DNA from 3 places in the Terrabacter lapilli genome. Region 3 is predicted to be linked to each of the others. Evidence: riboswitches for the same ligand, from Rfam matches in the RefSeq annotation. Region 3 holds a riboswitch; each other region holds the start of a gene.
What was found. Region 3 has a riboswitch for S-adenosylmethionine ahead of ABD241_RS03920 (aminotransferase class V-fold PLP-dependent enzyme). Riboswitches for the same ligand answer to the same signal wherever they lie in the genome.

Region 1 (2,191 bases), on a different contig from region 3:
CGGCACGTCGAGGTGGTACTCCTTGCCGGAGAGGCGGGGTCCGGCCTCCGGCACGTCGAGGTGCTTGAGGCTGACCTTGCGCTTGACGAGGTGGGTCTGCACGACGTCGAGGACTGCGAGACAACGCTCCTCGGTGTTCGCCTTCATCTTGATGACGTCACCGGCGAGGTCGACCGAGGCGCCGACGTTCTTGAAGTCGTAGCGCGTCGCGATCTCCTTGCTCGCGCTGTTGACCGCGTTCGCGATCTCCTGCTTGTCGAACTTGCTGACGATGTCGAAGGAGGAGTCGGCCATCGGTGGGTCCTTCCAGATGCGTGTGGCTGGGCTGTCGGACGGGTGGCCGTGGGCACGCGGACATGCCGGACACGTCGCCGTGGTCCCGATTACTGACCCCGCCCGATCTCTTGCTATCCTTCCAGACGCACCAAGGCAGGTTGTCCGAGCGGCCAATGGAAGCGGACTGTAAATCCGTCGCGAAAGCTACGAAGGTTCGAATCCTTCACCTGCCACCCAGTGCGCCGAGAGGCCCTGACCAGCGCAAACGCGGGTCGGGGCCTCTTGCATGTACCCCGGGAGGGTACGTGGCGCCACGGATTCCGAAGGCTATTCTGCAAGCCTCTGACCTGCGGAAACGTGAGAGCCGAATGGCTCCGCGGGGAATATGTGGGGAAATCGGGCCCGGGACGGGGCGTCTCCTACGGGCCTCCCGCCCGTGACCTGCGGCGATGCGGGGGAGGGGGGTATGCAATCGCGACGGACTTCTGCGCCGTGGCGATTCGAGGCCCTTGCCTTGCCGGCACGGCGGCTGCGCTGCTGCCCCCACAGGACTGACTCGTAGTGCCGCAGGACCACGTCCACGGTTGAGGCGTTCGCCCGAGCGTCACAAGTTGGGGACCAGCTGTCGTCTCGATCCCGGGACCATCTCGACATGCGAAACGCGGCAGGATCTTTTCCTACTGTTTTAGTGGGGTATTGGGCGCGGTCTCAGTGAGTTTGCCCGACCGGATCACATTGTGCCGCAACATGTTTGGTGTCTACCGAGTCTCTCTGTCGATGTGTGTGAACGGTCTTGCGCTCCGCATCCATGCGGTTGCCCGCTTCGTACCGGTGTGCGTACGCTCACCGCAGGTCACGAGTTCCAGTGCACAGCCCCGGCTTGCTGGACAGCAACCCTCCTCCGCGGCGGGGTGCTCCGGGTGAAGACCTGGCCGGTCGCTGATGGCGCCGGCAAGCGCGGACTCGTTGATCGGGTCCCGGAGACCCGAGGAGCAGAGATGACCGCACGGACGACCACCCTGGTGGCCCGTCGGCACGTCGACCTGCTCCGCGTCTCCAGCGCGCTCTGTCGTCGGTGACGCACCGCCTCGCCGACGTCGACTGACGTAGCCCCGGCGGTACGCGACCTGGCCGCCCGGCGACCCCGTGCGCCGGGCGGCAACGACGCAGACCTCTATCCACGCCACCCGTCCCCGACGGGCGTGCCCGTGTCCCCAGGAGACCCTCAGTGTCCACCACCTCCGTCCCGAGAACCGCTCAGGCGGCACCTTCCCCATCCGCTCCTGCTCCACCGCCCGCGACGGCCGTCCTCACCGCCGTGCCCGACACGTCGCCCGTCCTCACCGTGGTCCCTCGGCGCACGCCGTGGACCTGGGTAGGTGTGGCGGGCGTGCTCGTCCTCGTCGCGATGTTCGTCAACGGGCTGGCCACCAACCCCGGCTGGGAGTGGTCCACTTTCGCCGCGTACTTCGCCAGCGAGACGATCGTGCGCGCTCTCGGCACCACCATCCAGCTCACCGTGCTCGGGACCGTGACCGGTTTTGCCCTCGGCGTCGTCCTCGCGGCAATGCGCCTGTCCCACAATGGCTTCCTGCGCTCGGTCGCGTGGACCTACATCTGGGCCTTCCGCTCGATCCCGCTCATCGTGCAGCTGCTCTTCTGGTTCAACATCGCCTACCTCTACCAGACCATCTCCTTCGGGCTGCCCTTCGGCCCCTCGTTCGGCAGCGTCTCCACCAACGACCTGTTCGGGGCCCTCGGCGCCGCCGTCCTCGGTCTGGCACTGCACCAGGCGGCCTACGCCGCCGAGATCATCCGCGGCGGCATCCTCGCGGTCGACGAAGGACAGCGCGAGGCAGCCGCAGCCCTGGGCATCCCGCGTCTGCGCCAGTTCACCAAGGTGGTCCTGCCCCAG
Region 2 (2,191 bases), on a different contig from region 3:
CCGAGGGGGCTGCCGACGCCGAGGTCCCGCGCGAAGACGAGGCCGTGGTAGCTCTCCTCGGGCGTGTTGTAGTTCGGGAACCGCTCCGGGTCCTGGGCGTAGTCGAAGCGCCCCGCGTCGACGATGACCCCGGCGATCGAGGTGCCGTGGCCGCCGAGGTACTTCGTCGCGGAGTGCACGACGACGTCGGCGCCCCACTCGATCGGCCGGATGACGTAGGGCGTGGCGATGGTGTTGTCGACGACGAGCGGCACGCCGTGCTCGTGGGCGAGCGCGGCGACGGCCTCGATGTCGAGCACCTCGGCCTTCGGGTTGGCGATGGTCTCGCCGAAGAAGGCCTTGGTGTTGGGCCGCACGGCCGCCCGCCAGGACTCGATCGAGGTCGGGTCCTCGACGAAGCTGACGTCGATGCCGAGCTTGGGGAAGGTGAACTTCAGCAGGTTGACGGTGCCGCCGTAGAGGCTGGGGGAGGCCACGATGTGGTCGCCGGCCTCGGCGAGGTTGAGCAGCGCCAGCGTCGTGGCGGACTGCCCGGAGGCCACGAGCAGCGCCCCGACCCCGCCCTCCAGCGCGGCGATGCGCTGCTCGACGACATCGGTCGTCGGGTTCATGATCCGCGTGTAGATGTTGCCGAACTCCTTGAGCCCGAACAGGTTTGCGGCGTGGTCGGTGTCGTTGAAGACGTAGCTCGTCGTCTGGTAGATCGGCAGTGCGCGCGCTCCGGTGGTGCCGTCGGCGGACTGTCCGGCGTGGATCTGCTTGGTCTCGAAGGACCAGTTGGGCTCGGTCATCGCTCGGTGCTCTTCCTCGGTCGTGTCGGTGACCGGGGCTGCGGGTTCAGCAGCCGGCGCACCGACGGGTCGGTGCGGGAGAGCGACTCTCGGGAGGTCTCTCCGCGCTTGCCCGCGCGCCGGGTGGCGTCGACGGGCCAGGTCCTCACCCGGGGCACCCCACCGCGGTTGGAGGGTTGCCGGCCAGCGAGCCGGGGCTTGTCGCTGGCGCTCATGACCTACCGGGGAGTGTACGTATGCGTCGCGACCGAGAGTGAGCGGGTGTCCTCATCGTGGACGCCGACACGGCATACGGCTCGGCCCCGCAGTTGACGCTGCGTCGCCCGTGGCGTCGCTCACGAGGCGGCCCGGGTCGTCCGAACCGGCGAGTAGGATCACCGTCCGTGAGCACGAACGCCGACTTCGACCTGTTCCGGACCAGCGAGGACCACGAGGCCCTCCGAGAGGCCGTCCGCGCGGTCGCCGAGGACAAGATCGCCCCGTACGCCGCTGCCGTCGACGCCGAGGCGCGCTACCCGCAGGAGGCGCACGACGCCCTCGTCGCCTCGGACTTCTTCGCCCCCCACGTGCCGGAGGAGTACGACGGCGTGGGGGCCGACGCGCTCGCCACCTGCATCGTCATCGAGGAGGTCGCCCGCGTCGACGCGTCGGCCTCGCTCATCCCGGCCGTCAACAAGCTCGGCTCGCTCCCGCTCATCCTCGACGGCAGCGAGCAGGTCAAGTCCCGCTACCTGCCGCCGCTCGCCAAGGGTGAGACGACCTTCTCCTACGGCCTCTCCGAGCGCGAGGCCGGCTCCGACACCGCGTCGATGCGGTGCCGGGCGCGCCAGGACGGCGACGGGTGGGTCCTGTCCGGGCAGAAGTCGTGGATCACCAACGCCGGCGTCTCCGAGTACTACACGGTGCTCGCCGTGACGGACCCCGACGGCCCGCGCGGCGGCAACGTCACCGCCTTCGTCGTCGAGAAGTCCGACGAGGGCTTCACGTTCGGCGAGAAGGAGCGCAAGCTCGGCATCAAGGGCAGCCCCACCCGCGAGCTGCACTTCGACGACGTCCGCCTCCCCGCCGACCGCGTCGTGGGCCAGGTCGGCGACGGCCTGAAGATCGCGCTGCGCACCCTCGACCACACCCGCGTCACCATCGGGGCGCAGGCGGTCGGCATCGCCCAGGGCGCGCTCGACCAGGCGCTGGCCTACGTCAAGGAGCGCAAGCAGTTCGGCAAGCGCATCGCCGACTTCCAGGGCATCCAGTTCATGCTGGCCGACATGGCGATGGAGCTCGAGGCCGCGCGCCAGATGGTCTACGTCGCGGCAGCGAAGTCCGAGCGCGGCGACAAGGACCTGTCGTTCTTCGGCGCGGCCGCCAAGTGCTACGCCTCGGACGTCGCGATGAAGGTCACG
Region 3 (2,191 bases):
CGCCGTCTTCACCGGCATGGCGGCCGGCATCGTCGGTGGCCCGCGGCTGCTCGCCGGGCTCTCCCGCCCCCGTGTCTTCGGCGCGGCCCTGACCAGCGCCGGGGTGCTCCTGCTCGTCCTCGCCCTCGTCCCGCTGCTGCTCGTCGCGCTCGTGCTCGCGACGGTGCTCGGGGCCGTCATCGGCGTCGCGTGGGTCGTCGGCTACACCCTGCTCGGGCTCACCGTCGAGGACGAGGTGCGTGGCCGCACCTTCGCCCTGGTCCAGTCCCTCAACCGCGTCGTCCTCGTGCTCGTCCTCGCGCTCGCCCCGCTCCTGGCCGCCGGGATCGAGTCGGCACTTCCCCTCCCCCGCACCGTGGACGTGGCGTCCCTGGCCCTGACCTACACGGGGGCGACGGCCGCCTACCTCCTCGCCGGTCTGGCGATGGGCGCAGCCGGCATCGCCGCCTGGCGGTCGATGAACGACAAGCCCGGGGTCACCGTCCTCGCCGAGCTGCGGGACGCCCGACGCGCGCGCCGTGCCCGCTGACCCCGGCCCGCTTGCTCCGTGCCACGCGCGGCGTCTCGGATGGCGACACGCGCAGCCCGTCTGGTGGACACGCGCTGGATCTCCCGCCTATGGTCCTGCGCAGGTCATGAGTGCCAGTGACAAGCCCCGGCTCGCTGGCCAGCAACCCTCCTCCGCGGTGGGGTGCTCCGGGTGACGACCAGGCCACCCTCGGTCCGTTCGCCTGATCGAGGTCGGCAAGCGCGGACCCGCACCGGGTGGGTCCCCTGACCCAGGAGCACTGACATGTCGGTCCTTCCCTCGCCCCACACACTCCCCTCGCCGGCCGGCCCCTCCGCGTCCCCGGCGGCCTCGCCGTGTGGCGGCTCTCCCGCACCGGCGGTCCGTACGCGTGCACTGCACGTCGTGCCCGAGGCGCGGTCGCTGCCTCCTGTCGTCGGCGCGGGACTGCGCGTGCCGACGCTCCGCGGCGAGACGGCATACGCGAACCTCGACCACGCGGCCTCCACGCCGGCGCTCGAGACGGTCAAGGCTGCCGTCGACCGCGCGCTGGAGACGTACTCGTCCGTCCACCGCGGCGCCGGCTTCGCGTCGCGCCTGACGAGCGCGTGGTACGAACAGGCGCGGGCCGAGGTCGCCGAGTTCGTCGGTGCCAGGGAGGGCGACTCGGTCGTCTTCACCCGCACGACGACCGACTCGTGGGCCGTGCTCGGCAAGGCGCTTCCGAGCCGCACCACGGTCTTCGTCTTCGGCAGCGAGCACCACTCCACCCTGCTGCCCTGGGGCCGGTTCCGCACCGTGCGGCTGCCGGTGCCACGGACGCTCGACGACGCGTACGCCCTTCTCGACGAGGCGCTGTCCGAGCACCCCTCGCGCCACCGCCTGGTCGTCATCACCGCGGCCTCCAACGTCACCGGCGAGGTCTGGCCCGTCGCGCGCTTCGCCGGCCTCGCCCACACCCACGGCGCCCGGATCGCCGTCGACGCCGCCCAGCTCTCCGCCCACCGCCGCATCGACCTCGCGGCGTGGGACGCGGACTACGTCGCCTTCTCCGGGCACAAGACGTATGCGCCCTACGGAGCCGGCGTGCTCGCGGGCCGCTCCGACTGGCTCGACGCCGGCACCCCCTACCTCTTCGGCGGTGGCGCGACCCGCTCGGTGAGCGAGGAGGGCACCACCTGGGCGACCGGCCCGGCCCGGCACGAGGGCGGCAGCCCGAACGTCATCGGTGCCATCGCGCTCGCGGCGGCCTGCGCGACGATCCGCCGCCACGCCGAGGCCATCGAGGACCACGAGACGCGCCTGCTCGACCGGCTGCGGTCCGGCCTGGCCGACGTGCCCGGGGTCGAGGTGCTCTCCATCTTCGGCGACGACAGCGACCGCGTCGGCGTCGTCGCCTTCACCGTCGACGGCTGGGACTCGGCCCTCGTGTCGCAGGTGCTCTCGGTCGAGCACGGCATCGGTGTGCGCGACGGCAAGTTCTGCGCCCACCTGCTCGTCGACGAGCTGCTCGAGGACCCGTGGGGTGAGCGGCCGGACACCGCCGTGCGGGCCAGCATCGGCCTCGGCACCACCGTCGAGGGCGTCGGCCGCCTCGTGTCGGCGGTGGCCGGACTGGTCGAGCACGGCACCGCGGCCACGTGGACCCGGACCGAGGCCGGCTGGGTCGTCGATGGGCCCGAC

Region 1: it holds a riboswitch for S-adenosylmethionine, as region 3 does, so the genes downstream of both, ABD241_RS20690 (putative leader peptide) here and ABD241_RS03920 (aminotransferase class V-fold PLP-dependent enzyme) in region 3, are expected to answer to the same signal.
Region 2: it holds a riboswitch for S-adenosylmethionine, as region 3 does, so the genes downstream of both, ABD241_RS16720 (bifunctional o-acetylhomoserine/o-acetylserine sulfhydrylase) here and ABD241_RS03920 (aminotransferase class V-fold PLP-dependent enzyme) in region 3, are expected to answer to the same signal.

The regions. Positions count from the first base shown of each region.
Region 1 is NZ_BAAAPU010000007.1:1,183,334-1,185,524, forward strand. It holds gene ABD241_RS13550 (YajQ family cyclic di-GMP-binding protein) at 1-294, opposite strand, end outside; tRNA gene ABD241_RS13555 (tRNA-Tyr) at 429-509, shown strand; SAM riboswitch class IV at 1,128-1,240, shown strand; gene ABD241_RS20690 (putative leader peptide) at 1,275-1,355, shown strand; gene ABD241_RS13560 (amino acid ABC transporter permease) at 1,595-2,191, shown strand, end outside.
Region 2 is NZ_BAAAPU010000009.1:393,543-395,733, reverse strand. It holds partial or broken gene ABD241_RS16720 (bifunctional o-acetylhomoserine/o-acetylserine sulfhydrylase) at 1-848, opposite strand, end outside; SAM riboswitch class IV at 891-1,010, opposite strand; gene ABD241_RS16715 (acyl-CoA dehydrogenase family protein) at 1,175-2,191, shown strand, end outside.
Region 3 is NZ_BAAAPU010000003.1:547,753-549,943, reverse strand. It holds gene ABD241_RS03925 (MFS transporter) at 1-529, shown strand, start outside; SAM riboswitch class IV at 632-757, shown strand; gene ABD241_RS03920 (aminotransferase class V-fold PLP-dependent enzyme) at 914-2,191, shown strand, end outside.